One region of the Cellulosimicrobium sp. XJ-DQ-B-000 genome, then DNA from elsewhere that is predicted to be linked to it. Evidence: riboswitches for the same ligand, from Rfam matches in the RefSeq annotation. Region 1 holds a riboswitch; the other holds the start of a gene.
What was found. A riboswitch is a leader RNA that binds a small molecule or an ion and turns the genes downstream of it on or off. The one in region 1 is predicted to bind S-adenosylmethionine.
Positions count from the first base shown of each region.

Region 2: another riboswitch for S-adenosylmethionine. It lies ahead of RDI86_RS08120 (methylenetetrahydrofolate reductase); the one in region 1 lies ahead of RDI86_RS05320 (LLM class flavin-dependent oxidoreductase).

Region 1 covers NZ_JAVHYN010000002.1:304,347-318,807, forward strand. Annotated here, with positions in the region: gene RDI86_RS05270 (rhodanese-like domain-containing protein) at 1-220, opposite strand, end outside; gene RDI86_RS05275 (LLM class flavin-dependent oxidoreductase) at 248-1,507, opposite strand; gene RDI86_RS05280 (nitroreductase family protein) at 1,556-2,497, opposite strand; gene RDI86_RS05285 (FAD-dependent oxidoreductase) at 2,494-3,687, opposite strand; gene RDI86_RS05290 (ABC transporter substrate-binding protein) at 3,695-4,717, opposite strand; gene RDI86_RS05295 (amino acid ABC transporter ATP-binding protein) at 4,835-5,614, opposite strand; gene RDI86_RS05300 (amino acid ABC transporter permease) at 5,611-6,702, opposite strand; gene RDI86_RS05305 (GNAT family N-acetyltransferase) at 6,699-7,292, opposite strand; gene RDI86_RS05310 (DUF1684 domain-containing protein) at 7,289-8,185, opposite strand; gene RDI86_RS05315 (NtaA/DmoA family FMN-dependent monooxygenase) at 8,245-9,642, opposite strand; gene RDI86_RS05320 (LLM class flavin-dependent oxidoreductase) at 9,660-10,814, opposite strand; SAM riboswitch class IV at 11,160-11,267, opposite strand; gene RDI86_RS05325 (TetR/AcrR family transcriptional regulator) at 11,437-12,159, shown strand; gene RDI86_RS05330 (MMPL family transporter) at 12,277-14,461, shown strand, end outside.
Region 2 covers NZ_JAVHYN010000004.1:61,971-76,431, forward strand. Annotated here, with positions in the region: gene RDI86_RS08100 (sensor histidine kinase) at 1-846, shown strand, start outside; gene RDI86_RS08105 (LytTR family DNA-binding domain-containing protein) at 906-1,715, shown strand; gene RDI86_RS08110 (heavy metal transporter) at 1,712-2,167, shown strand; gene RDI86_RS08115 (cation acetate symporter) at 2,164-3,687, shown strand; SAM riboswitch class I at 3,899-4,001, shown strand; gene RDI86_RS08120 (methylenetetrahydrofolate reductase) at 4,007-5,068, shown strand; gene metE (5-methyltetrahydropteroyltriglutamate--homocysteine S-methyltransferase) at 5,101-7,584, shown strand; gene RDI86_RS08130 (hypothetical protein) at 7,642-7,893, opposite strand; gene RDI86_RS08135 (DUF2630 family protein) at 7,944-8,192, opposite strand; gene RDI86_RS08140 (VOC family protein) at 8,283-8,681, shown strand; gene atpC (ATP synthase F1 subunit epsilon) at 8,686-9,003, opposite strand; gene RDI86_RS08150 (VOC family protein) at 9,193-9,573, shown strand; gene RDI86_RS08155 (FBP domain-containing protein) at 10,061-10,567, shown strand; gene RDI86_RS08160 (efflux RND transporter permease subunit) at 10,551-12,788, opposite strand; gene RDI86_RS08165 (family 16 glycoside hydrolase) at 13,060-14,461, opposite strand, start outside.

The DNA of each region.
Region 1 (14,461 bases):
GCGACCCGCACACGACGACGACGGGCGTGTCGAGCGAGATCACCGGGGCGTCGGCGGGGCCGAACAGCGCGTCGAGGTCGTCGCGGTCGGCGTGCGTGGCGCCGGGGATCTCGCCGTGCGCGGCGCGACCGCCGGCCGAGCGCACGTCGATCAGCAGCGCGCCGTCGGCGACCTGGGCGGCGGCGTCGGTCGCGGCCCGCAGGGGCGGGGTCGTGGTCATCGGTGTCTCCTTCGCGGGGTGGTGGTGTCAGTGGGTGGCGGCGAGCGCGGGTGCGACGTCGGGGGCGACGGCGGCGCGTGCGGCAGCGTCGGCGTCGGCGTCCGCGAACCAGTGCTCGGCGAGCAGCGCGAACGAGCGTCGGGCGTCGTCGGCGTCGTGGGTCGCGGTGGTGACGAGGAGCTCGTCCGCGCCGGTCGCGCGGCGCAGGGTCTCGAGCCGCCGCACGACGGTCTCGGGGTCACCGACGATGCGTGTGTCGACGCGGTCGGCGACGAGCGCGCGCTCCGCCTCCGGACGCTCCTCCCACGCGGGCGACGTGCCCGGCTCCGGGTAGGCGATCGCGCCGTCGGCGCCGCTGCGGATGGAGAGCACCCAGTCCGCGAACGGCGTCGCGAGCTCGCGGGCCCGCTCGACGGTGTCGGCGACGAGCACGTCGGCGGACACGACGACGTAGGGCTCGTCGAGCACGCCCGGCCGGAACGCCTCGCGGTACGCGGCGACGGTGTCGAGCGTCGCCGACGGCGCCACGTGGTAGTTCGCGGCGAGCGGCAGCCCGAGCTCGCCCGCGACGCGCGCGCTCTCGCCCGCGCTCGACGCGAGGACCCACAGGTCCCAGTCGGCGCCCTCGACGGGCGGGCTCACGTACGACGTCCCGCGCTCGTCGCGGTAGGTCCCCGCGCGCAGCCCGAGCACGAGCTCGAGCTCGTCGCGGAAGCTCGCCGGGGTGCGCGACGCCCCGACGATCCGCTTCTGCGCGAGGATCCGCTCGCGCAGCACGGAGTCGTTGACGTCCGCCGGCGGCGCGCCGGGCACGTACAGCCCGTCGACGACCCGCGGCCCGGTGGCCGGCCGGGCCCGCCGCGGAGCCCCGGCCCCCTTCTCCCCCGGCGGCGGCGTGAACGCCCGGCCGAGCCCGAGGTCGACGCGGCCGGGGTGGAGCGCGGCGATCGTCCCGAACTGCTCGGCGGCGACGAGCGGGCTCGTCGTGCTGAGCAGCACGGCACCGCTGCCGACGCGGATGCGCTCGGTCCGGGCCGCGACGGCGGCGGCGAGCACGGCGGGCGACGCCGAGCCGACGCCGGGCGACAGGTGGTGCTCGGCGTACCAGACGCGGTGGTAGCCGAGCCGGTCGAGGTCGCGCGCGAGCCCGACGGCGCGGCGCACCGCGTCCTGGCCCGTCGCCCCCTCGGGGACGATCGCGAGGTCGAGCACGGACAGCGGGACGCGGCCGGACGCCGGTCGCGGCCCGCCGGGGGTGGCGGTCGGGTGCGGGTGCTGGTGGGACATGGCTTCCTCTGGTGGGGTGCGGTGGCTCGGGGCGAGGCGGTCGCCGGGCTACTTGGACGGGAACCCGAGCGCGGCGAGCGTGGTGCGCAGGTGGGCGCGCCCGCGCAGGGCGCCAGGGACACGCAGGCGGTCGACGACGCGGTCGCGCCAGCCGCCGTCGAGCCCCTCCTCGCGGTAGAAGGGCGCGATGCGCTCCTCGTACGCCGCGACGTGCTGGTCCTGCCCGACGGCGCGGTAGCGCTCGGCGTGCAGGACGGCCGCCTGCGGCAGCCGCGGCTTGACCCGTTCCCCGCCCGCGGGGTCGGGGTGCCCGACGACGAGCCCCACGACCGCGACGACGCCCTCGGGCAGGCCGAGCTCGGCCGCGACCTGGGCGGGGTGGTTGCGCAGCGCGCCGATGTACACGGTGCCGAGACCGAGCGACTCCGCCGCCACGACGGCGTTCTGCGCGGCGAGCGCGGCGTCGAGGAACGCGACGACCGTCGTCTCGAGGTAGTCGGTCGCCTCGAGCCGGACGCCCTCGCGCTCGCCGAGAGCGCGGGCCCGCGCGACGTCGGCGAGCCAGACGAGCAGCAGCGGCGCGGTGCGCACGTGCTCCTGGTCGCCCGCGAGCGCGGCGAGCCGCGCCTTGCGCGCGGGGTCGGTGACGGCGACGACGCTCCAGAGCTGGAGGTTCGACGACGTCGGGGCGGACTGCGCGGCGGCGACGAGCGTCGGCACGACGTGGTGGGCCAGCGGGTCGGTGCGGTAGCGGCGCACCGTCCGGTGGCCCAGCTGCGTCGCGAGGACGGTGCCGGGACGGTCCGCGGCGGGTGCCAGGCCCGCGGCCGCGCCGGGCGCGACGTCCTCGACCCCGGCGGGGTCGACGCCGTACCGCGCGGCGAGCGCGGCGCGGGCACCGTCGGTGTCGTGGGGCGGCGCGGGGAGCGTCCCGGGGTCCGCGGCCGGGGCCGGAGCGTCCCCGGCGGTGGGTGCGGGAGCGATCGTCATGAGGCGGTCCTCTCGGGGAGTGCGGCGAGGCGGGCGAGCGCGAACCGCTCGGCGGCGGTGCCGCCGTCGGGCAGGGCGCCGGGGGCGGTCGCGAGGTCGGCGAGCACGCGCCCGACGGCCGGGGCGAACTTGAAGCCGTGGCCGGAGAACCCGGCGCCCACGACGACCGCGCCGCGCCGGTCGAGCACGAAGTCGTGGTCCGGCGTCGTGGTGTACGTGCAGCTCACGGGGACGTACGCGTCGGGGTCGAGGCCGGGCAGCCAGGTGCGCACGTAGTCGCGCAGCGCGGCGAGCTGGCCCGGCTCCGGCCGGTAGGAGCGCCGGTCGGGGTCGACGACGGGGCCGACGCCGTGGAAGCCGACCTTGACGCCCTCGCCCGGGGTCGCGAGCCCGTAGACGCCGCTCGGCCACGCGGTGCCGGGACCGACGTCGTGCGTGAACGCGGGCCACCCCGCGGGCGACGTGCCGGGGGCGAGCGCGAAGTGGGCGGGCTGCTCCTGCGTGACGACGAGCGGGAGCTCCTGCCCGAGCAGGCCGCCCGCCGGGGAACCCAGCAGACCCGCGCTCCACGCCCCGCCGGTCACGACGACGACCCGCGCGACGACGTCGGCGCCGTCGGTGACGACGCGCACGCCCTCGGGGACGCGCTCGACGTGCCGGACGGCGACCTCGTGCCGCACGTCGGCGCCCCGCGCGGCCGCGGCCCCCTGGAGGGCCGCGACGGCCCGGTCGGCGTGGAGCCGGCCGGCCGTCGCGACCTCGTGCAGCACCCGGCCCTCGAACCGCAGCCCCGGCCAGCGCTCGGCCGCGGCCGCGGGGTCGAGCCACTCGTGCTCGATCCCCCGGACCGCGAACGCGGCGCCGATCGCGTCGACGCGGCGCGCGGCCGCGCCGTCACGACGCCCGTGGCTCACGCCGCCGGTCACGTCGAGGAGCTCGGTCCCGGTCTCGTCCTCGACCTCGCGCCACTGGCGTAGCGCCTCCTGCGCGAGGTCGAGGTACTCGGGCTCGGCGTACGTCGTGCGGTAGATGCGCGACGTCCCGTGCGAGGCGCCGTGCGCGTGCCCGGGCGCGAAGCGCTCGAGCAGCACGACGTCGCGCCCACGCCGGGCGAGCTGCCACGCCGCGGCCGAGCCCATGACGCCGCCCCCGACCACGAGGTGGTCGACGTGCTGGGTGCTGGTGGTCATGCGCGGGTCACTCCGTCTTCGGCAGGCCGGGCGGGTTGGTCTGCGACTCCTCGACGGCCTCGGACTCCAGGCCCCACCGCTGGAGCACCTCGAGGTAGGTGCCGTCCTCGATGGCGTGGTTGATCGCGGCCGTGATGGCCGGGGCTGCCTCGTTGCCCTTCTTCGTGGCGACGGCGATCTGCGCCGTGTCGGGCCAGCCGCCGTTGAGCGTGCCCACGACCTTGAAGTCCTGCGGGGAGATCGCCGCCTGGTACGCGAGCGACGCGTTGGGGCCGACGTACGTCTCGATGCGCCCGGACTGGAGCGCGAGCAGGACGTCGGAGAACTGCTCGTAGTACTCGGGGCCCTGGATGGGCTCGAGGCCGTCCTCCTGGTTGAGGCGGTCCCACTCGAGCACGATCTTCTCCTGGTTCGTCCCGGAGCCGACGGCGACGACCTTGCCCGCGATGTCCTCGCGCTTCGCGATCGACGTGATGTCGGAGTCGGCGCCCACGAGCCAGCCGAGCTCGTCGTTGCGGTACGTGGAGAAGTCGATCGTCTCCTTGCGCTCCTCGGTCACCGTGACGTTGGAGATCACGGCGTCGACGTCGCCCGAGCCGAGCGCGAGCGGCCAGTCGGCCCAGGCCTTGACCTCCAGGCGCAGGTCCTTGCCGAGCGCGTCGGCGACGAGCTGCGCGATGTCGGTCTCGTTGCCGATGGGCGTCTCGTCGTCGTCGGCGAGGAAGCCGAGCGGTGGCGCCGCGCCCGCGGAGATCGCGACGACGAGCTCGTCCTTGTCCTTCCAGGCGTCCGGGAGGAGCGCGACGGCCTCGGCCGACTCGGTGGTGCGGATGCGGTCCTGGTCCGGGCTCGTGCTCACGTCGAGGGCGTCCGAGACGGACGTCGTGCTCTCGTCGGTCGCCGCGCCCTCGTCCGCCGCGGCCGGGGCCTCGGTGCTCACCCCGGAGCAGGCCGCGAGCGCCAGCAGGGGCACGACGGCGAGGGCGGCGAGCGCGCGGGGGGCGCGGGCGCGGGTGGTCGTTGCGGTCACGTGAGTCCTACCTCTCGGGTGGTGCGTCGGGGTGACGCAGGGAGTGCGGGTGTGCGGGACGGCCGGGCGGCCGGTCGCGGGTCACGACGGCGGGCGTCGGTGGACGTCGGGTGGGTTTCAGAGGACTTTCTGGAGGAAGGCCCGGGTGCGGTCGTGGCGCGGGTGGTCGAGCACCTCGGCGGGCGTGCCCTGCTCCACGACGACGCCGTCGTCCATGAACACGACGGTGTCGGCGACCTCGCGGGCGAAGCCGATCTCGTGCGTCACGACGACGAGCGTCGTGCCGGTGCTCGCGACGTCCTTGATGACCTCGAGCACCTCCCCGACGAGCTCGGGGTCGAGCGCCGAGGTGGGCTCGTCGAACAGGAGCACCTTGGGCCGCAGCGCGAGCGCACGGGCGATGGCGACGCGCTGCTGCTGCCCGCCGGAGAGCTGGCGGGGTCGCGCGTCGGCCTTGTCCGCGAGCCCGACGCGTTCCAGCAGCGCGCGGGCCTCGGGCTCGACGTCCTCGCGGCGCCGACGCTGCGCGGATACCGGCGCCTCGACGACGTTCTCGAGCGCGGTGAGGTGCGGGAAGAGGTTGAAGCTCTGGAAGACGAACCCGATCTGGGTGCGCTGGCCGAGGATCTCGCGCTCCTTGAGCTCGCGCAGGGTGTTGCCCTTGCGGCGGTACCCGATGAGCTCGCCGTCGAGCGAGATGAACCCCTTGTCGACCTTCTCCAGGTGGTTGATCGCGCGCAGCAGCGTCGACTTCCCGGAGCCGGACGGGCCGAGCACGACCGTCACGGACCCGGGCGGCACGGTGAGCGACACGTCGCGCAGCACCTCGAGGGTGCCGAAGCTCTTGTGGACGCCGTGGATCTCGACGAGCCCGGCGGTCGCGACGTCGGCGCTCATGCCGCACCTCCCGACGTGCGCGCGGTGCGGGTCAGCACGCCCACCCGGGCGCGGGCCGCGTACGCGGGCGGGACGGCGTCGGGCACGGGGCGGCCGGAGAGCCGCGACGCCCAGACGAGCACGGTCCACCGCGCCTTCTGCAGCGGGGTCGGGGGCAGCGTGCGCACCGCGCCCTTCGCGTAGTGCCGTTCGACGTAGTACTGCACGACGGTGATGAGCGTCGTGAGCACGAGGTACCAGATCGACGCGACGATGAGCAGCGGCACGACGCGGCCGTTGCGGCCGTAGATGACGCTGACGATGTAGAACAGCTCGCCGTACGCCAGCACGTAGACGATCGACGTGCCCTTGAGCAGCCCGATCACCTCGTTGACGGCCGTCGGGATGATGGAGCGCATCGCCTGCGGCAGGATGATGCGGCTCACCTGGCGGCGCTTGGGGATGCCGAGCGACGCGGCGGCCTCCTGCTGCCCCTGGTCGACCGAGAGGATCCCGGCCCGCACGATCTCGGCCGAGTACGCGGCCTGCGAGAGCCCGAGCCCGAGGATCGCGGCCCAGAACTTGTCGATCACGGACAGCGTGTCGAAGTAGAGGAACTCCGGCCCGAAGGGGATGCCGACGCTCAGGTACGGGTACAGGTAGGCGAGGTTGTACCAGAGCAACAGCTGCAGCAGCAGCGGCACGGACCGGAACACCCACGTGTACGTCCACGAGACCGACTGCAGGAGCGGCGAGCGCGACAGGCGCATGAGCGCGAGCACGGTGCCGAGCGCGAACCCGACGACCGACGCGACGAGCGTGAGCCGGATCGTCGCCCACGCGCCCTCGAGGATCGAGGGCCAGGTGAGGTACTGCGCGACGACGCCCCACTCCCAGCGGTCGTTCGTCACGAGCGAGCTGACGACCATGGCGAGGAGCACGGCCACGCCGGCCGTCGCGACCCAGCGGCCCGGGTGCCGGGCGGGGACGATGCGCAGGCTCTCGAGCGGCAGCGCGTCCTCGACACCGCCGCGCGGGTCGGCGGGGTGCCGGCCCGACGGCGGCGCGAGCTGCCGGGACTCGTCCTGCGGGAGCGACACGGTGCTCATGGCGCGACCTCCAACCACTTCTCGAAGGCGAGCGGGCCGATCTCCTCGGGATCGGTCCCGGTGTCGAACAGGGGCGTGTAGCCGGTCGCGAGGTACAGACCGGCGGCCTCGGGCTGGCGCGGGCCCGTCGTGAGGTAGACGCGCCGGTAGCCGCGCTCGACGGCCCGGCGCTCGAGCTCGGCGAGCACGAGGCGCGCCAGCCCGCGGCGCCGGTGCGCCGAGTGCGTCCAGATCCGCTTGAGCTCGGCGGTGCGCACGGCGGGCGTCCCGTCGGCGCGGCGCGCGGCCGGCCGGGTGAGGCGCGCCGGGTCGCCGAGCTCCGGCTCGGCCCGACGGCGGAACGCGCCGCCCGCGACGGGCTCGCCGTCCTCCAGCACCAGCACGAGCTCGCCGTGCGGCGCGGCGAAGTCCTGCGCGGGGTAGTGCTCCATCTCGGCGCGGAGCTCCTCGGCGCTGAGCACGCGCTGGTACCGCGTCCAGTACTCGTGGGAGAGCTCGTCGAGCAGCGGCCGCACGAGCGGGTCGTGCATCGCGACGGACCGGACCTCGCGCGTCCCCTGCCCGGCGGGGCGCGCGGCGACGGCGGTCACCGGGGTGCCCTCTCGCCCGCGGTGACGGCGAACGGCACGTGGTTGCCCTCGACCGGCGCCGGGCACGTGCCGAAGTCGCTGAACGCGTACGGCAGGTTGACGGCCCGGTTGAGGTCGAGGCGCACGCTGCCCGCGGTGCCGGGCACCGCGTCGGCGTCCACGCGCAGAACCCGCCAGGGGGCGACGCCGTCCGCCTCGTCGCTGAAGAGCAGCGTCACCGCACCGCCCGGCGCGCCGGTGAGGGCGAGCGTCGCGCCGCGCCGGGCGCCGTCGCGCTCGACGACGAGGTCGACCTCGCCGACCGTGCGCACGTGGTGCACGAGGCCGGGCCGGGCGGCGCCGACGACGACGGGCCGCGGCGCGTCGTACCAGCGCACCGGCGCGTCGACGACCCAGGCGGGGTCGTAGGCGAACGTCGGGACGCCGTCGAACGCCGTCCGGGCCGGGGCGAGCGGGTCGCGCACGCGGACGGCGTAGCGGCCCGTGCGGCGCACGACCTCCACCGCGACCTCGCGCGTCTCGCCGCCGTCGGACGGGTCGCCCGCGTCCCGGCCGTCCGGGATGAACGTGCCCGCGAGCGTCGACCCGCCCTCCGCGACGACGACGGTCCCGACGGCGCTGCCCGTCGTCCGGACGGCGCCGCCCTCGTCCGCGCGGTGGTGCGCGCCGTCGGCGTCGGCCCACCAGAGCCCCGGGACACCCGGGAGGGCGGCGGGCTCGGCCGGGAGCGCGTGGTACGCGACGAGGCTCAGCCAGCCGTGCGGCGGGCGCAGCCCGTCCTCGCGGTCGGCGTGCCAGGCGGCCCACGCGGCGGCGTCGGGCGACGCGTACGCGACGGGGTCGGCGGGTGCGGTGGCCACGGCGCCCGTGGCGGTCGGCGTGCTCGTGCTCATGGGTCCTCCGAGGTCGGTGCGGGTGGTCGGTACGGTGGTCGCCGCGGTGCCGGCGGCGGTCAGCCGACGAGCTCGGCGGGGTGCGCCGTCGTGGGCTCGCCGTCGCCGCGCGTCGCGCCGGGGCGGGCGAGGCCGAGGTGCTCGCGCAGGGTCGTGCCCGCGTACTCCGTGCGGAACGAGCCGCGCTCCTGGAGCAGCGGGACGACCTGGTCGAAGACGTCGTCGAGCCCGCCCGGCGTGAGGTGGGGCACGAGGATGAAGCCGTCGGAGGCGTCCTCCTGCACGTGGCGGTCGATGTCGTCCGCGACCTGCTGCGGCGTGCCGACGAACCCGCCGCGCGACGTCACCTGGATGACGAGCTCGCGGATCGACCAGCCGTTCGCCTCGGCCTGCTCGCGCCACGCCGCGGCGACCGCCGCCGGGTCCTTCGCGTGCCGCACCCGGCCGCGCGTGATCGACAGGTTCTCGGTGTCGGGGTCGACGTCGGGCAGCGGGCCCTCGGGGTCGTACGCCTCGAGGTCGCGGCCCCAGACCTGCTCGAGGAACGCGATCGCCGTCGGGCCCGAGACCTGCTGGAGCCGGATCTCCCGGGCGCGCTCCTCCGCCTCGGCGGGCGTGTCGCCCAGCACGACGACGGTCGCGGGCAGGATCTTCAGGGAGTCGCGCTCGCGCCCGTGCGCCGCGAGCCGCCCCTTGACGTCCTCGTAGAACGCGCGCCCCGCGTCGAACGTCGAGTGCGCGGAGAACACGACGTCGGCGGTCGCGGCGGCGAAGTCGCGCCCGTCGGCCGAGTCGCCCGCCTGGAACAGGACGGGGTGGCCCTGCGGGCCGCGCGGCGTCTCGAACAGCCCGACGACGTCCGCGTACGTCCCGTGGTGCGCGACCGGCCGCACCGCGCCGGGCCGCAGGAACTTGCCCGCGATCCGGTCGGCCAGCACGGCGTCGTCGTCCCACGAGTCCCACAGGGCGCGCGCGACCTCGACGACCTCGGCCGCCCGCGCGTACCGCTCGGGGTAGGGCAGGTACCCGCCGCGGCGGAAGTTGGCGCCCGTGAAGGCGTCGGGGCTCGTCACGAGGTTCCACGCCGCGCGGCCCTCGGAGAGCAGGTCGAGCGTCGCGAACTGCTTCGCGAGCTCCCACGGCTCGTTGAACGTCGTGTTGATCGTGCCCGCGAGGCCGAGCCGCTCCGTGACGGCGGCGAGCGCGGCGAGGACGGGCAGCGTGTCGGGGCGGCCGACGACGTCGAGGTCGTGGATGCGGCCCTTGTGCTCGCGCAGGCGCAGGCCCTCGGCGAGGAAGAAGAAGTCGAGCCTCGCCTCCTCGGCGCGGCGCGCGAGGTGCTCGAACGACGCGAAGTCGATCTGGCTGCGCGAGCGGGGGTCGCTCCACACGGTGGTGTTGTTGACGCCCGGGAAGTGGGCGCCGAGGTGGATCTGCTTGCGGGGTCGGGTGCTCATGTCGCGTCCGTCCGGGCTCAGGCGATCGCCGCGTAGCGGTTCGCGGGGTGCGGGAGGCCGAGCGTGTCGCGCAGCGTCGTGCCCGGGTACGCGGTGCGGAACAGGCCCACGCCCTGGAGCAGCGGCACGACCCCGTCGACGATCGCGTCGAGGTCCGTGCTCAGCGACGACGGCCGCAGCAGGAAGCCGTCGGCGGCACCGGCGTGCGCCCACTCCTCGACCGTCGCCGCGAGGTCGCGCGCCGTGCCGACGTGCGTCAGCGAGTCGGTGTCCCACGAGACGCCCTCGAGGTCCTCGAGCAGGTCGAGGCGGGCCTGCGCGCTCGCGCGCGTGTCCCCGACGACGACGTACGCGTCCACGAGGACCCGCAGCCCGTCGGGGTCGCGCCCGGCGTCCGCGGCGGCGTCGCGCACCTGCGCCCGCAGCGCGACCGCCTCGTCCCGCGTCGCCGCGCGGACCCGCACGACGTCGGCCCGCCGGGCCGCGAGGTCGAGCGACGCCGGCGTGCTCGCCCGCACGACGACGGGCGGCTGGCCCTGCGGCGGGCGCGGCGTGATCGACGGCCCCTTGACCGCGAACCGGATGCCCTCGTGGTCGACGTAGTGCAGCTTCTCGCGGTCCACGAACCGGCCCGTCGCGACGTCGCGGATCTCGGCGTCGTCCTCCCACGAGTCCCAGAGCCGCGTGACGACCTCGACCGCCTCGTCGGCCTCGGCCACGGCGTCGGGCTCGTCCTGGGCGCCCTTGCGCCCGAAGGCCGCGGCCTCGGCCGGGGTCGTGGACCACCCGACCTGCCATCCCGCGCGGCCGGAGCTCACGTGGTCGATCGTCGCGACCGCCTTGGAGACGTGGAACGGCTCGGTGTGCGTGGTGGTGACGGTCGGGACGAGGCCGATGCCCGCGCTGCGCGGCGCGAGCCGGGACGCGACGAGCGCGGCGTCGAGCCGGCCGCGCACGGACCCGTTGCGGCCCGGCTGGAGGGTGAACGCGTCGTCGAGCGTGACGAGGTCGAGCAGGCCGCGCTGGGCGGTGGCCACGAGCTCGACGAGGCGCTTGGCGTCGAACAGGCGCTGGGCCTGGGAGCCCACGGTCCGCCAGGCGGCGGGGTGCGCACCGGCGTCGGTGAGGTCGACGCCCAGGTGGACGGTACGGGCGGGGCGGGGGTCGGGCATCGCGAGGATCCGTTCTGGGACAGGCGCCGGCGGCGCGCTCAGGGCGCGGCGGGGTGCCGGGGGTGGGCAGGGTCGTCCCGCCGCGGGACGGCAGGGCGGGGCCGGGGAGGCCGGAGGGAGGCCCGTCAGGGCGTGCGCGCGGGAGCGCGCGGCGTCAGGAGCGGGGCGTCGTCAGCGACAACAGGTGACGCGCACGGGGGCGCCGACCGGACAGGGGACGACGGCCGCAGCGCGGACCGGACAGGGGCACGTCGGCGCGTGCGGGGTGCTCACCGCGGTGCTCGACTCTCGCCGGTCCATCGTCCGTCTCCTTCGTGCCCGTCTCCGGGCGCCGCGTGTTGCCCCGCACCGCGCAGGTCGCGCGACACGGGACCTGGTCCTCACCCGGGGCACCCCGCCGCGCGGGAGGGTTGCCGTCCGACGAGCCGGGGCTTCGCGTCGGAGCTCATGACCATGTCCTGTGCCGGGGTCCGTGGACCTCGGTTGCCGGGAACCTACGAGCGGTCGGAGAGGGTGTCAACGCACCGCCGGGACCTTCCCACATACTGGACTCGATCGGTCAACTTTGAGCAGCCGAGGCCCTCGTTTGCACCCAGTGCATCGATGCACCTAGTGTCAAGAGGTGCCTCTCCTCCCCGGACCCGAGCGCCCGACCGCGCCCGCGACGGACGCCGTGACCCCGGACGCGCCGAGCGCGGACGTCCCCGGCCCGGACGCCGCGGCCCCCGACCGTCGCGCGGCCCTGCGCGCACGCCACCGCCGCGCGATCGTCGCCGCCGCCGCGTCGCTCATGGAGGAGAAGGGCGGCGCGCGCTTCACCGTCGACGAGCTCGCGGCCCGGGCCGACGTCGCGCGCCGCACGATCTTCAACCACTTCGCGTCGCTCGACGACGTCGTCGTCGAGGTCTGCGAGGACGTGCTGGGCACCGTCGTCGAGACGCTCGGGGCGAGCGCGGCCGAGCCGGGCACCGACCGCCCCACACCCCTCGACGACGTCACCGCGGCGCTGCGCGGCACGGACCTCGTCGGCCCCATGGCCTACCTCACGCGCGCCCTCGGCGGTACCGCGACCGAGCCCACGCCGCGCGTCACGACGATGGTCGTGCGCACCTTCACCCACCTCGCCGAGCGCCTCGTCGCGGCGACCACGCGCCGGCACCCGGACGTCGACCCGCTCGAGATCGAGATGCTCGTGGGCGCGCTCATGGCCGGGGTCCTCGTCATCCAGCGGCGCTGGTGGGCCGAGACCGGCGCCGCCGACGACGACGCGTCGCGCGCGGTGTGGTCCGGCCTGCTCGACCGCCTCGTCGAACGGATCCGCGCCGGCTGGGCGGACCCCGTCTGACACGACCCGCACCCTCCCCGCCCTGTCCCGCCTCGCGACCACCTCTCCCGCAGCACCGCACCCGCCACCCCGGGCACACCCGCCGGACCCGGACCGGACTCCCACCGAAGGATCCTCATGGCTGAACTCCTCTACCGCCTCGGCCGCGCGTGCGCGCGCCGCGCGCGGACCGTCCTCGCCGCGTGGCTCGCGGTGCTCGTGCTCGCCGGGGCGGCGTTCGTCGCGTTCGGCGGCACGCTCGCCAGCAGCTTCTCGATCCCCGGCACCCCCACCGCGGACGTCACCGAGCGACTCCAGACCGCGCTGCCCGAGGCGTCGGGCGGGAGCGGCACGATCGTCCTCGCGACGGAGGACGGCGCGCCGTTCACGCCCGAGCAGGAGGCGGCGATCGCGGACCGCTTCGCCGCGGCGGAGGAGGTCGACGGCGTCGCGTCGGTCGTCGACCCGTTCGCGACGCAGGAGGAGCTCGCCGACCAGCGGAAGCAGATCGACGACGGCCGCACCCAGATCGCCGCGGGACGCGAGCAGATCGAGGACGGCCGCGCGCAGCTCGCCGCCGCGCAGGAGCAGGTCGACGCCGCGCGCGCCCAGCTCGACGCGGGCCAGGACGAGCTCGACGCCGCACGTGCCCAGGCGGAGGCCGCGGGCGGGCTGGAGCAGGCGGCGCCGCAGCTCGACGCGCAGCAGGCCGAGATCGACGCGGGCCGCGCCACGCTCGAGTCGCAGGCCACGACGCTCGACCAGCAGGTCAACGCGCTGGAGGACCAGAGCGCGACGCTCGAGGAGCAGTCCGCGCAGCTCGAGCTCTCCGCTCCCCTGCTCGACATGGCGTCCGACATCCGCCTCGTGTCCACGGACGGGAGCGCGGCGGTCGCGAACGTGACGTTCACCGAGCCGAACATGAGCATCGACCAGCAGACGAAGGACGACCTCGTGGCTGTCTTCGCCGACGACCCGGTCGACGGCGTCCAGACCGACTTCTCGTCCGACATCGCCCAGGGCGTGCCGCAGGTGTTCGGCGTGGGCGAGGCCGTCGGCCTCGTCGTCGCGGCGATCGTGCTCGTCGTCATGCTCGGGACGCTCGTGGGCGCAGGCCTGCCGATCCTCACGGCACTCATCGGGGTCGGGATCGGCGCGCTCGCCGCGATGTCGCTGTCCGGGGTGGTGGAGATGTCGTCGGTGACGCCGGTGCTCGGCCTCATGCTGGGGCTCGCCGTCGGGATCGACTACTCGCTGTTCATCGTCAACCGGCACCGGCGCCAGCTCAAGCAGGGCGACGAGCTGCACGAGTCGATCGCGCTCGCGAACGGCACGTCGGGCAACGCGGTCGTGTTCGCCGGGGCGACGGTGCTCATCGCGCTGCTCGCGCTCAACGTCACCGGCATCCCGTTCCTCGGCCTCATGGGCACGGTCGGTGCGCTGTGCGTCGCGATCGCCGTGCTCATCGCCGTCACGCTCACGCCGGCCCTCCTCGGCATGATCGGCCCGCGGATCCTCAGCCGCCGCGAGCGCGCCGCGCTCGCCGGGCCCGCCGCGTCGTCGGGCGCCTCGACGGGCGCGTCGGCCGGGACCGCGTCGTCGGAGCCGGGCGCCGCGGGCGGCCTGCCCGCCGCGGAGCCCGTGCGCCCCATGTCGACCGTCCGCGCGGTGGGGACGGCCCTGCTCTCCGTCGTCGCGCTCGGCGTGATCGCCCTGCCCGCGCTCGACCTGCGGACCAACCTGCCCGACGGCTCGTCCGAGGCGCACGACTCCACGCAGTACCGCGCGTACTCGACCGTCGCCGAGGAGTTCGGCGAGGGCACGAACGGGCCGCTGCTCGTCGTCGCCGACCTGCCGGGCGAGCCCACCGAGGCCGAGGCGCTCGAGTACCAGGTCGGCGTGGCCGAGGAGCTGTTCGCGCAGGACGACGTCGTGGCGGTCGCCCCGATCGGGACGTCCGAGGACCGCACGGTCGCGGCGTTCCAGGTGATCCCGGCCGAGGGCCCGACGAGCGAGTCCACCGAGGAGCTCGTGCACGCGCTGCGCGCCCTCGAGCCGCTCGACGGCGAGGTCACGCTCGGCGTCGCGGGCTCGGCCAGCGGCAACATCGACATCTCGGAGAAGCTCGCGCAGGCCCTGCCGATCTACCTCGCGGTCGTCGTCGGGCTGTCGCTCGTCATCCTCGTGCTCGTGTTCCGGTCGATCTTCGTGCCGGTCGTCGCGACGCTCGGGTTCATCCTGTCGTACTTCGCCGCGCTCGGCGGGGTCGTCGCGATCTACCAGTGGGGCTGGCTCGCGGGGGTGTTCGGCGTCGAGACGCCGG
Region 2 (14,461 bases), on a different contig from region 1:
CGCGTCCTCGCCACGGGACGGCGCCACGTCGAGAGCGGCGACGTCGAGGACGCCGTCGGGGCGCCCGTCGTCGCGGGCGGGCGCGTCGCCGGCGTCGTCGTCGCGTTCGCCGACACCGTGCGGCCGCCGCTGGTGCGCGCGACGGGCGAGGTGGCGCAGTGGTGCGCGGCGCAGCTCGAGCTCGCCGAGCTGGAGGCGTCGCGCACGGCGCTCGCGCAGGCCGAGCTGCGCGCGCTGCGCGCCCAGATCAGCCCGCACTTCGTCTACAACGCGCTCGGCGCCATCGCGTCGTTCATCAGCACCGACCCCGAGCGGGCGCGCGACCTCGTGCTCGACTTCGCCGACTTCACGCGCTACTCGTTCCGCGGGCGCGGCGACTTCACGACCCTCGCCGACGAGCTGCGCTCGATCCACTCCTACGTCGAGCTCGAGCGCGCCCGGTTCGGCGAGCGCCTCGCCGTCACCCTGCAGATCGCGCCGGAGTCGCTGACGGCCGTCATCCCGTTCCTCTCCGTCCAGCCCCTCGTCGAGAACGCGGTGCGCCACGGCCTGGAGCCGCGCGAGCACGGCGGGACGATCGTCATCACCGCGCGCGACGAGGGCACCCAGACGGAGATCACGGTCGAGGACGACGGCGTCGGCATGGACCCGGCCGTCGTGCGCGAGCTCCTCACGTCGCGCGACACGACGCACGTGGGCCTGCGCAACGTCGACACCCGCGTGCGCCAGCTCTACGGCGACGACCACGCGCTCGACATCGAGACCGCGCCCGGCTCGGGCACGCTCGTGCGGCTGCGCGTCCCGCGGTCGCAGCCGCTGCACGAGACGGAGGTGAGCGTGCCGTGACCACCCCGGACCCGGCTCCGGCCGGCGGTCTCCCCGGCGGGGCGGGCGACGCCGTCGGGCTGGACGTGCTCGTCGCCGACGACGAGCGGCCTGTGCTCGACGAGCTCGTGGCCCTGCTCCGCCGCGACCCGCGCGTGCGCACCGTGCGCGGGGTCGCGAGCGGCTCCGAGGCGCTGCGCGAGCTCTCGTCGCGCACGGTGGACGCGGCGTTCCTCGACATCCACATGCCGGGGCTGACCGGCCTCGACCTCGCCCGCGCGCTCTCGCGGTTCGCCGACCGCCCGGCGGTCGTGTTCGTCACCGCCGACGAGGCGCGCGCCCTGGAGGCGTTCGACGTCGAGGCCGTCGACTACGTGCTCAAGCCCGTGCGGCGCGAGCGGCTCACGCGCGCGGTCGACCGCGTCGTCGAACGGGTCGCGGAGCGCACCGCGGCGGGGCGCACCCCCGCGACCGACGCGGCGGCACCGTCCGCGAGCGCCGCCGCTCCACCGCCGGTTGCCGGCGACCCGGCGGGCGGTGCGGCCCCGGCCGAGGAGACGCTCGTCGTGACGGTCGGCACGACGACGCGGCTCGTCCGGCGCAGCGCGGTGCGGTGGGTGCAGGCGCAGGGCGACTACTCCCGGCTCGTGACGGACACCGAGCAGTTCCTCGTGCGCGAGCCGCTCTCCGACCTCGAGGAGCGGTGGGCGCCCGCGGGGTTCCTGCGCGTGCACCGGTCGTACCTCGTGGACCGCGCGGCCGTGACCGCGGCGCGGTTCGGCGGGGCGCAGCCCGCGCTCGTCGTCGCCGGGCACGAGGTCCCGGTGAGCCGCCGCATGGTGCCCGCCGTGCGCGAGGCGCTCCTCGGGCCGCACCGGGGCGCGCCGTGACGGGCACCGACCCGCGTCGTGACGCGCGCGTGCGCGTCCGGTCCACCGACCTCCCCGCGGCGCGCGCCGGCCGCGGCGAGGGTGCCGGCCCGGAGGGCGGGGCGCCGTCGGGCACGGCACGGACCGGCGAGCCGGACGACGCCGCGACCGCCTACACGCGGGGGCTCGTGCGGGCCCAGCTCCGGCTCGGGCTGGCGTGCGTGGCGTCGTTCCTCGCGGTCGTCACGCTGCTCACGGTGACGATGAGCGGCGTGCCCGCGCTGGACGACGTCGTGCTGCTCGGCGTGCCGCTGCCGTGGCTCGTGCACGCGTACGGCTTCTACCCGGTGATCGTCGCGTTCGCGGTCGTCTTCGCGGTCGCGGCGGCGCGCAACGAGCGCCGGTACCGCGCGCTCGCCGAGGGCGCGGGCGGGCCCGACGAGCCCGGCCCCGACGACGGCGGTGCGCCGTGACCAGCGCGCTGCCCCTCGTCGCGATCGCGCTGCTCCTGCTCGCCACCGGCCTCATCGGGTTCTACGGCCTGCGGATCTCGCGCACCACGAGCGACTTCTTCGTCGCGTCGCGCACCGTGCGGCCGGTCTGGAACGCGTCGGCGATCAGCGGCGAGTACCTGTCTGCGGGCACGTTCCTCGGGCTCTCCGGCCTCGTGCTGCTGTCCGGCGCGGAGGCGTTCTGGTTCCCCGTGGGGTACGCGGCGGGCTACCTGCTCGTCCTGCTGTTCGTCGCAGGCCCCCTGCGGCGCAGCGGCGCGTACACGATCCCCGACTTCGTGCACGCCCGGCTCGACTCCGTGGTCGCGCGCCGCGTGACGAGCGTGCTCGTGCTCGTCATCGGGTGGCTCTACGTGGTGCCGCAGCTCCACGGGGCGGCGCTCGTCATCACGAGCGTGGCCGCGGTGCCGCCGTGGGTCGGCTCGGTAGGGATCGCGGTCGTGGTGAGCGCGGTGGTCGCCGCGGGCGGGATGCGCTCCATCACGTTCGTCCAGGCGTTCCAGTTCTGGGTCAAGCTCACCGCCCTCGCGGTGCCGCTCGTCTTCGTGCTCATGGCGCTCGGCGGGGCGTTCGAGCCCGGTGGCGCCGTCGTCACGTTCGACCCCGGCGCCGTGTTCCCCCCCGAGGCCGGGCCGGGTGGCCTCGACGCGTACGCGACCGTCTCGCTCCTGCTCGCCCTCCTGCTCGGCACGACCGGCCTGCCGCACGTCCTCGTGCGCTTCTACACCTCACCCGACGGCGGCTCGGCCCGCCGCACGACCGTCGTCGTGCTCGTCATGATCAGCGTGTTCTACATGGTGTCGAGCACGCTCGGGCTCGTGGCGCGGGTCGTCGCGCCCGACCTCGCGGCGCCCGGGGTCGCGGACACGGTCGTCCTCACGCTGCCGACCCGCCTCGTGCCCGGGCTCGGCGGCGAGCTCCTCGCCGCGCTCGTCGTCGCCGGGGCGTTCGCCGCGTTCCTCGGGACGTCGTCGGGGCTCGTGGTGGCGCTGGCGGGCGTCGTGAGCCAGGACCTGTTCGGCGGCACCGTGCGGTCCTTCCGCTGGTCGGCGGTCGCGTGCACGCTCATCCCGCTCGCGTTCGCGCTCGTCACCATCCCGCAGGGCCTCGTGACGAGCGTCGGGACGGTGTTCGTCTTCGCCGCGTCGGCCCTCTCCCCCGTGATCCTGCTCGGCGTGTGGTGGCGCGGCCTCACCGCGCGCGGCGCGGTGGCGGGCATGGTCGTGGGCGCCGTCCTGTGCGCGACGGCGCTGCTCGCGTCGTCCGCGCTCGTCGCCGCGGGGTACGGGAGCCCGTCCGGCGGCACGGCCGACGGCGTCCCCGGCGTCGTGCGCGCCCTGCTCGCCCAGCCCGCCGCCTGGACCATCCCGCTCGCGACGGCGACCGTCGTCGTCGTGTCGCTCCTCGACCGGCGCGGGCCGCCGCTGCGCACCGACCGGTTCCTCCGCCGCCTGCACGTGCCCGAGCGCCGGAGGGCCTGAGACCTGCAAGGCCGACGACGACCCGTCGCCATGGTCGGTGTCTGGGACCTCGCTCGAGCACCTGAAATCTGTAGCGTAGGAAACCTGAAATTCGTAGCGTAGAGAGCCCGAGATCCGTAGCGCGAGGCGCCGGTACGCCTCCGGCCGATCCCTCCGCATCTCACCTGGCGGGCGCTCTCGACCGCATGTCGGATGGGTCGTAGGATCGTGCCAACCATCCAGAGCGGTCGAGAGTCCTGGCTCGACGACACCGCAGCAACCCGCCGACGGAAGCCTCCCGAGGACAAAGGTGCTAACGCCAGGGTCGATGGAGTGACGCATGACCTCAGAGGCATCCTTCGCGCACCGTCCGGGCCGTCCTCGGCCGACGGTGTCGTTCGAGCTCATGCCCCCGCGCCGACCGGACGCGGCCCCGAAGTTCTGGGAGACGGCACGCCGTCTCGTCGCGACGCACCCCGACTTCGTGTCCGTGACGTACGGCGCCGCGGGCACCGACCGCGCGACCGCGCGCCAGGTCGTCGGACGCCTGCTCCAGGGCACGCCCGTGCTGCCGATCGCGCACCTCACGTGCGTCGGGGCGTCGCGCGAGGACGTCGAGTCGGTCATCACCGACTTCCTCGACGAGGGCGTGCGGAGCTTCCTCGCCCTGCGGGGCGACCCGCCGCGCGACCAGCCGGACTGGCAGCCCGCGCCGGACGGCGTCCGGTCGTCGACCGAGCTCGTCGCCCTGCTGCGCGAGGTCGAGGCGTCGCGCTGCGCGTCCGACCCGGCCGTCGCGCTGCGCGGCGCGGCCCGGCCGCTGACGATCGCCGTCGCGACGTTCTGCGACGGCAACCCCGCCGCCGGCACGACGCGCACCCAGGAGGTGCGACGCCTCTGGCAGAAGCAGCAGGCCGGCGCGAGCTTCGCGATCACGCAGCTCTTCTACGACGCGTCGTCGTACACCGACTTCGTCGCCGAGGCCCGTGCGGCCGGCGTGACGATCCCCATCCTCGCCGGGCTGCTGCCCACGACGGAGCCCGCGCGGCTCCGTCGCGTCGAGGAGCTCACGGGCGTGCGCGCCCCCCAGCACCTGCTGGACGCGCTGGACGCCCTGCCCGACCCGGAGGCGCAGCACGCCTACGGGATCGCGTACTCGGTCGACCTCGCGCAGCGCGTCCTCGACGCGGGCACGCCCGGTCTGCACGTGTACACGTTCAACAAGCACCGCGCCGCTCTTGACCTGCTCGAGGGTGTCCACCTCGGCGGCGGGTCGGCCGGGACGGGAGGCAGCACCAGCGCTGCCGCCGCCCCGCTCGTCCCGGACCTGGCCAGCGGGCCGTGGGTCACCGGCACCTCCCTGCCCACGACGAGCGCCGCCACGCACGGCGCGCCCGTCTGACCGGTCCTCCGGACCAGCAAGAGGTTTCGATCATGGCCACTTCCGTACCCTCCCCTACCCAGAACCCGGTCGGTTTCCCCGCCGGCACCGTGCTCGGCTACCCGCGCATCGGCCGCCGCCGCGAGCTGAAGAAGGCCGTCGAGGCGTTCTGGGCCGGCAAGACCTCGGCCGAGGAGCTCGAGGCCACGGCCCGCGAGCTGCGCCTCGCGACCGTCCGCCGGCTCGTCGACCTCGGCCTCGGCGACGACGACGCGTCCGTCCCCGGCTCGTTCTCCTTCTACGACCAGGTGCTCGACGTCGCCGCCTCCCTCGGGGCGGTCCCGTCGCGGTTCGCGTCGCTGACCGACGACGCCGGTCGCCTCGACCTCGCGGGCTACTTCACCGTGGCGCGCGGCCAGGGGGACGACGCCCCGCTCGAGATGACCAAGTGGTTCGACACGAACTACCACTACCTGGTCCCCGAGATCGGCCCGGACACCCCGATCCGCTTCGTCGACGACCGCGTCGTGCGCGAGTTCGTCGAGGCGAAGGAAGCCGGCGTCGTGACGCGGCCCGTCGTCGTCGGGCCGGTGACGTTCCTCGCGCTGTCCAAGGCCGCGGACGACGCGCCCGCCGGGTACTCGCCGCTCGACCGCCTCGACGACGTCGTCGCCGCCTACGCCGACCTGCTGCGCGCGCTCGCCGCGGCGGGGGCGCCGTGGGTCCAGCTCGACGAGCCGATCCTCGTCACCGACTCGGTCGACGTGCCGTTCACCGAGCTCGCCGCCGCCGTGGGGTCCGCGTACCGCGCCCTCGCGACCGACCTCCGCCCGGTGCCGAGCCCGGGGTCTTCGGCGGCCTCGTCCGCAAACCCGGCGGCAACCCCTGGTTCGGCGCAGGACGCGCGGCCCGCGATCCTCGTCGCCACGCCGTTCGGCGGGCTGGAGACGTCGCCGGACGGCGACGGCGCGACCTTCGACTTCCTGGCGGCCCTCGCGGGCACGGACGTCGAAGCGATCGCGATCGACGCCGTCCGTGCGGACCTTCCGGACTCGCCCTACGACGACCTCCTGACGAAGACGCTCGTCGTCGGCGCGATCGACGGGCACAACGTGTGGCGCGCCGACCTCTCGGCAAAGCTCGACACGCTGACCGCCGCGCGCAGCCTCGGTGCGGGCGCGGTCGCCGTCGGCACGTCGACGTCGCTGCTGCACGTGCCGCACGACGTCGAGGACGAGACGTTCGCCGAGCCCGGCACGGCGTCGGGCACCACGCTCGACCCGCGCCTGCGCGACTGGCTCGCGTTCGCGGACCAGAAGGTCGGCGAGGTCGCGACGCTCGCCCGCGCGCTGACCGAGGGTCGCGACGCCGTCGCGGCGGAGATCGAGGCGTCCCGCGCGGCGGTGGCGTCGCGCGCGGCGGCGAGCGGCGTCGTCGTGCCCGCGGTGCGCGAGCGCGCGGCCGCGCTGACCGACGCGGACTTCGCGCGCGGCGACTACGCCGAGCGCGCGGCGGCGCAGCAGGAGCGTCTGCACCTGCCGCTGCTGCCCACGACGACGATCGGGTCGTTCCCGCAGACGCCCGAGATCCGCCGCGCCCGCGCGCTGTGGACGAAGGGCGAGCTCGCGGACGCGGACTACACGACCGCGATGCGCGAGGAGATCGCGCGCGTCGTCGCGCTCCAGGAGGAGCTGGGCCTCGACGTGCTCGTGCACGGCGAGCCGGAGCGCAACGACATGGTGCAGTACTTCGCGGAGCACCTCGACGGGTTCGCCGTCACGGCGAACGGCTGGGTCCAGTCGTACGGGTCCCGCTGCGTGCGCCCGCCGATCCTGTGGGGCGACGTCACGCGGCCCGCGCCGATCACCGTCGAGTGGTCCGCGTACACGGCGTCGCTCACCGAGAAGCCCGTCAAGGGCATGCTCACCGGGCCCGTGACGATCCTCGCGTGGTCGTTCGTGCGCGACGACCAGCCTCTCGGCGACACCGCGAACCAGGTGGGCCTCGCGCTGCGCGACGAGATCGCGGACCTCGAGGCCGCCGGCATCGGGATCGTCCAGGTCGACGAGCCCGCGCTGCGCGAGCTCCTGCCGCTGCGCCGCGCGGACCAGCCGGCGTACCTCGACTGGTCCGTCGGGTCGTTCCGGCTCGCGACGTCGGGCGTGGAGGCGGCGACGCAGATCCACACGCACCTGTGCTACTCGGAGTTCGGCGAGGTCATCGGCGCGATCGACGGCCTCGACGCCGACGTGACGTCGGTCGAGGCGGCGCGCTCGCGGATGGAGATCGTGCCGGAGCTGCGCGACGCCGGGTACTCGCGCGGCATCGGGCCGGGCGTCTACGACATCCACAGCCCGCGCGTGCCCTCGACGGAGGAGGTCACCGAGCTGCTGGAGCTCGCGGTGAAGTCGATCGACCCGCGCGTCGTCTGGGTCAACCCGGACTGCGGCCTGAAGACCCGCCGCTACGAGGAGACCGTGCCGTCGCTCGAGCACCTCGTCACCGCGGCGAAGGCCGTCCGGGCCACGCTCGGCTGACCCCCGGACACGCCGGAGGCCGGGTCCCGTCGGGACCCGGCCTCCGTGTCGAGGGCGTCAGCGCTCGGTCGTGCCCGTGCCCGCCATCGGGAGGGCGAACGCGAGCGTCGCCGCCGCGAGGCCGCCCACGAAGAGCCACACACCGCCGTCGACGCCGGACATGCCCGACCCCATGAGCACGAGCCCGCCGACGAACAGCGCGAACGCCACGACGAACCGTGCGACCGCGCCCGCGTGACCGGGGATGTCGCGCCCTTCGGTCCCGGTGGGGAGGGGGCTTTGCGCCGCCTGCTCGCTGGACGTGGTCATGGGTTTCTCCTTCTGAGGTCGGAACGGGAGCCGGACGTCGCCGTCGGCGATCAGTCCAGGTAGTTCTCCACCGTACCGGGGTCTCGCACCGTCGCCGCATCGGGGTCGCCGCCGAACTCCCGGGCGGCGCCACGCTGGCGCAGCAGGTCCCAGCACTGGTCGAGCTCGACCTCGATCGCCCGGAGCCGCTCGTGCTCCTCGCCCCCGGTGATCTCCCCCTGCGCGAGCTGCTCGCGGAGCTCGCGCTCCTGCGCCACGAGGTCGCTGATCGTCCTGCGGATGCCGCCGTCGGTCGCCATGCCGTCCACGGTATGCCCGACGGCGCGGGTGCGCCCCGGGAGGCCGGCCCCCGCGGGCGCGGCGTCGGCGGTGCGCCCTAGGCTCGTCGCATGACGACGACGATCGGGCGCACGGTCCTGCTCTGCCGCGACCTCGACGCGAGCGCCGCGTTCTGGGCCGACGGGTTCGGCTTCCGCACGTTGTTCCAGGGGGAGACGGAGGGGTTCCCCCTGCTCCACGTCGGCCCCGGACGCGTCGACGAGCCCGGCCTGTGGCTCGTGCCGCTCCCCGAGGGCGGCGCACCGCTCGTGCGGCACGGCCTGCCCAACCTCGTGCTCTACGTCGACGACCTCGACGCGGCCCTCGCGCGCCTCGCCGCGGCCGGGGTCGAGCCGTTCGTCGGGCCCGACGCCGACGCCGACACCGGCGACCGGTTCGCGCACGTCCACGACCCGGACGGGCACCGGGTCGTCGTCGTGCAGCTCGGGACGACGACCGACCCCGCGTAGCGGGCTAGCGGGCCGGCACCCACGTCGCGTCGTCCGCGAGGATCGTCACCTCGTCCTGGTCGACGACGAGGAACCCGCCCCCGATCCGCAGCTCGGCCGTCGGGCGGTCCGGGGTGCGCAGACGCACCCGGCCCGCCGTGAGCGACGCCGCGACCGGCTGGTGCCGCGGCAGGATGCCCAGCGTGCCCGACGCCGCCGGGACCGTCACGCTCCGCGCCTCCCCCGCCCAGAACACCCCGGACGGCACCACCACCTCCACGGACACCAGCCGCTCCCCGGCGGGTGCGGCGGTCTCGGACGGGGACGGCAGGGCGACGGGCACGGAGTTCCTCCCGGACGGTGGACGGCGGAACCCCCGAGTCTGGCCGGGCGACCCGCTCGCCGGGCCCGGCACTTCGTCACCCGGTCGGGGTCGAAGGTCACCGGGGAAGCGCCCGCCGCGTTGGTGCCTGCGAGCGGCCCGCGGGCGGCCCGCGCGGCGACCGTGGGTGGCCCACGTCACGATGGGCGCATGAGCACCCACGCGCACGGCATCCACCACTCGATCGACTACGTCGAGCTCCCCGTGACCGACCTCGCCGCCGCGCAGGCTTTCTACGGCGCGGCCTTCGGCTGGGAGTTCGTCCCCTACGGCCCCGGGTACTCCGGGATCCGCACGGCGGCAGAGTCCGGCGCGGACGAGGCCGGCGGTCTACGTCTGGCCGAGTCGGGCGACGTGACCCGCGGCGGTCCGTTCGTCCTGCTGTTCTCCGAGGACCTCGACGCGACGCTCGCCGCCGTGCGGGACGCGGGCGGCGAGGTGGTCGAGGGCCCCTACGAGTTCCCCGGCGGCCGCCGGTTCCACTTCCTCGACCCGAGCGGCAACGAGCTGGGCGTCTGGGCGACGTCCTGAGGGACGACGTCGGCCGTCGCGCCGGGGGTGCGCGGCGACCCGGGCGGCAATCACGTTGACGACGGTGGGTGCCGAGGCGCACCATCGAGGGTGACGGTTGCCGTGGGCAGCCGTCCGTCGTGCCGGACGGGCACGACCACGGATCAGGATCGCGCCGACGGCGCACCGCACGGGACGAGGAGACGCGGATGCACGGCACCGCAGGCTGCGAGGTGGCCCTGGCGGCCTGCTCGGGCGCCCTCTCCCCCCGCACCGTCACCCGCTGAGACCACCGCGCCGCGGGCCGTCGTCCCCGACGGCCGCCGCGCTCCGGGGCGCACCGCCGTCCGACGACCCCGTCGTCGCCCGGCCGCGCCGGTCACGACGCGACGGCTGCGGGCACGCCGTCCCCCCGCCCCCGGAGGCGCCGTCGTGCGCCCGGGCGAGCACGCGTCGTCGTGCACGCCCGCCGGGCCGCGGACCGTCCTGACACGGAAGCAGCGAACCCATGAACCCCCTGACCGAGAAGCAGATCCGCGCGTCGTTCGTCAACGCGTCCAAGCGCGAGGCCGCGCAGGCGACCCTCCCCGACCTCGACATGCTCGACTGGGACCGCCTCGACTACCTCGGGTGGCGCGACCGCAAGGCCCCGCTCCTCGCGTACGCCGTCGTGGAGGTCGACGACGAGCCGCGCGGCGTCCTGCTGCGCTCGACCGACGCCAAGACGGGCGGACGGCGCAAGCGCGCCGTGTGCGCGTGGTGCGAGGACGTCGTCGTGACGGACGACGTCAGCCTTTACGTGGCGCGCCGCGCCGGGGCCGCCGGGCGTCGCGGCAACACCGTCGGCACCCTCATCTGCACGCAGTTCCTCTGCTCGCAGAACGTCCGCCGGGCCCCCACCCGCACCGAGATGGGCGACGACGAGTCGATGCGCGAGCTGTTCGTCGAGCTCCGCGTCGACGGCCTCCGCGAGCGCTCCGCGCGCTTCGTCACCGAGGTCATGCGCGACGTGTGACCGACCGCGGCTCTACCTCGGCGGACCCAGGCTCTACCTCGGCGGACCCGGGGTCTCCCTCGGCGGACCCGGGCTCTACGTCGGCGGACCCGGGTTCTCCCCCGCGCCAGGAGGGCCACCAGTTCCACCGGCCCAGGAGCGTCATCGTCGCGGGCAGCAGCAGCCCGCGCACGACGGTGACGTCGAGGAGCACGGCGACGGCCATGCCGACGCCGACCTCCTTCATCGCGACGAGCTCGCCCGCCGCGAAGCCGAGGAACACGATGCCGATGGCGACGGCCGCCGTCGTGACGACCGGGCCGGACGCGGTGATGCCGCGGAGCACGGCCCGGTCGTTCGCAACGCGCGGGTCCTCGCCGGGCGCGCGGGCGCGCCACTCCTCCGCGGTGCGAGACAGGAGGAACACCTCGTAGTCGGTGGAGAGGCCGAACACGAGCATGCCGACGAGCAGGGGCGTGGTGACGTCGAGCGCACCCCACGGCTCGAACCCGAGGAGCGAGGCGCCGACGCCGTGCTGGAACACGGAGACGAGGACGCCGAGCGTCGCCGCGAGCGTGAGCAGGTTGAGCACGAGGGCCTTGAGCGGCACGACGAGCGAGCCCGTGAGCAGGAAGAGCAGCACGAAGGTCGCGAGCACCACGACCCCGGCGGCGAGCGGGAGCCGCTGCGCGAGGTGCTCCTGGGTGTCGACGACCTCGGCGGCCGGTCCGGCGACCAGCACCTCGAGGTCGGTGTCGAGGGCGCGCACGGCGTGCACGAGGTCCTGCGCCTCCTGGGCCGTCGCGTCACCGCCCGGGCCGACGTCGGGCGTGAGGTCGACGACGGTGACCTCGGGCGGGTAGCCGGTGTCCTGCATGGCGTCCTCGACGCCGGGCAGGGCGGCGGCCCGGTCGAGCAGCTCGGGCACCGCCGGGTCGTCGACCGGGCCCTCCACGAGCACGGTGACGGGCGCGACGCCGAGGTCGGCGAAGCGGGAGGTGGTGGCGTCAGCGGCGAGGCGCGCCTCGGCGTCGGCGGGCAGCGAGCGGACCTCCGAGCTGCCGAGCGTCAGCGAGCCGAGGGGCGCCGCGAGGGCGAGCAGGAGCGCCGTCGCGCCGAGCGTGACGAGCACGGCGTGGCGCTGCGCGGTGCGCGCGAGCCGGCCCAGCGTGCCGGCACCGCCGCGGCCCGTCCACGGGTGGGACCACGTGCGCGCGCCCGGCGCGGGGATCGCGCGGTGCCACGTCGCGACGAGCGCGGGGACGAGCGTGAGCCCGGCGACGGTCGCGACGAGCACGACGATCGCCCCGCCCACCGCCATGCCGGAGAGCAGGGAGTCACCGAGCAGGAGAAGCCCGGCGAGCGAGATGGCGACCGCGAGGCCGGAGGCGAGCACGGCGCGGCCGGCGGTCGCGAGCGTGCGCCCGACGAGCTCGTCGAGCGGGAGGCCCGGGGACGCGGCGCGCTCCTCGCGGAAGCGCGCGAGCACGAGCAGCGAGTAGTCGACCGTGAGGCCGAGACCGAGCAGCGTCACGACGTTCACGGCGAACTCGTTGACGGGCACCACGCCGAGCAGCCCGCTGAGCACGAGCAGCGCGACCGCGATCGCGGCGAGCGCGGAGAGCAGCGGGACCAGGCCGGCCCGCAGGCCGCCGAGGACGACGACGAGCACGACGAGGAGCACCGCGATCGCGATCCCCTCGCCCACCGCGGCGTCGGTGATCGCCTGCTCGACGAACGCCTCCTCCGCGAGCAGCGCACCGCCCACGAGCACCTCGGGGGTGTCGACGGTGTGCAGCGCGTCGGCGACGCGGTGCGCGAGGGCGAGCGCCTCGTCGTCGGACAGCGCGGGGTCGAGCTCGACGACGACGAGCGAGCCCTGCGCGTCGTCGGCGATGAGCCCGCCGCCGGTGTAGGCGTCCGAGAGCTCCACGACGCCGGGCATCGCGCGGATGCCGTGCATGACCTCGCTCGCCTGGGCGATGAGGTCGGCGGAGAAGTGGTCGCGGCCGGACAGCACCGCGACGACGGTCTCCCCCTCGGGGGCGAGCTCCTCGAGGCGTTCCGCCGCGAGGGCGGACGCGCTGCCCGGCGGGGCGGGGTCGACGTCGGAGGTCTTGTCGAAGACCGCCCCGCCGAGCACGGCGCCCGCGGCGAGGAGGACGGCCCAGACGACGAGGACCACGCCCCGGCGGCGGGCGGCGAACCGTCCGGTCCGGTGCAGGAGGCGTCCGAGCGTCATGGGGGCTCCCCTCGTCGGGAACTCGTCGGGGAGTCGTGGGGTCGGCCTCGGCCGGCTCGCCCACGACGTTCGTGCGGTGCGTCCGTGCGGCAGCGCGCGGACGTGAGCACCCTACGCGAGGGTGGGAGCGCCGTCGGACCGCGCTCCGCCCTGCGGGGACGCCCTGCCGGGCGCCGGACGAGACGGGTCGGGCGGGGGCGGCTCGTGCCGCCGCCCCCGCCCGGTGCGACCCGGGGCGGACGGCTCACGCCGCCCGCCCCGGGTCATCGGCTCAGCCGCAGCTGACGGCCTCGTAGGCGGCGTCCGCCTCGAACGTCCGGCCGTCACCGGTCGCGGAGACCTGCGCGACGCCGGCCTCGACCGACGTGGCACGCGTCGCGAACGACTGGTACGCGGAGGCACCCGGCTGGACGCCGGTCACCGTCTTCGTCCCGAACGGCGTCGTGAGCGTGACGTCCGCCGGCACCGTGTCGTCGTTCGTGGCACGGACCGCGACGTAGACCTTGCCCGCGAGGCAGCGGGTCTGGACCGTCGTCGAGATCGCGAGCTCCTCGACGGGCTCGTCGGTCAGCTCCTTGAACCGGATGTTCCGGTAGTTGACCATCTCGCCGTTGCCGTGGTTCTGGATCCCCACGAAGCTGTTGACCAGGCGGGCCGGGTCGCTGCTCGTGAAGTCGTTGACGAGCACGTCGTTGAGGTAGACCCGGATGCGGTCGCCCTCGACGCGGATGTCGTACGCGTTCCACTGGCCGACCGGCTTGAGCGAGGCCTCGACGGCCGCGGCGTCGGCACCCTGGAACGTGTAGATGGCACCCGTGGTGCGGTCGGCGGCGTCCGTCGCGTCGATCTGGATCTCGTAGCCCTTGTTGACGGCCACCCACGGGTCGTCGCCCGGGTTCGGGAACCCGACGAACACGCCGCCGTTGTCGTCCTTGAGGAGCTTCCAGTCGAGCTTCAGGCTGTAGCTGTCCCCGAGCTCCTGGTTGAACCAGAGCAGGCCCATGCCGCCCGCGCCCTGGATCGAGCAGTCCTCCTGGCGGCCGAAGCCACCCGGACCGGCCATGCGCCAGCCCGCCTGGAGGCTCGCGAGGGTGCCGTCGAAGAGGGCGGTGTAGCCGTCCTCGACCTCGCCCGGGGTGCAGATGTCCGGGTTCTCGCCGATCGAGAGCACGTCGATGTTGATGTTGCCCTGGTCGCCCGTCTCGTACGCGAGCGTGATGGTGTTCGTGCCCGCCTGGAGCTCGAGGTCGCGCGTCTGCACGCCCCAGTCCTTCCAGCTCCCCGTGGTCGGGAAGTTCCACTGGCCGAGGTCCTGGCCGTTCACGTGGAGCGAGACGTTCTTGGACCGCAGCTCGGTGTACGGGTGGATGCCGTTGGCGTAGCGCACGTTCACCGGGTAGGTGCCCGCCTCGGGGACGGTCACGGAGAACGTGCGGCCGGAGCCGACGCTCGTCATGCCCGCGGCGAAGCCGGAGCCGGAGTAGTTGCTGTGGTCCGAGCCGATGCTCGAGCCGCCGAGGGGCTGGGCCAGCTCCGCCTCGTACCAGCCGCGGTCGGCCGGGGCGACGTAGCCGGGCAGCGAGTTGAGCGTGTACCAGGCCTCGGTGCTGAGGAGCTCCGCGCCGTCGGCCGAGGCGAACGGGCGCGGGGACCGGACGTAGACGACGTGGCCG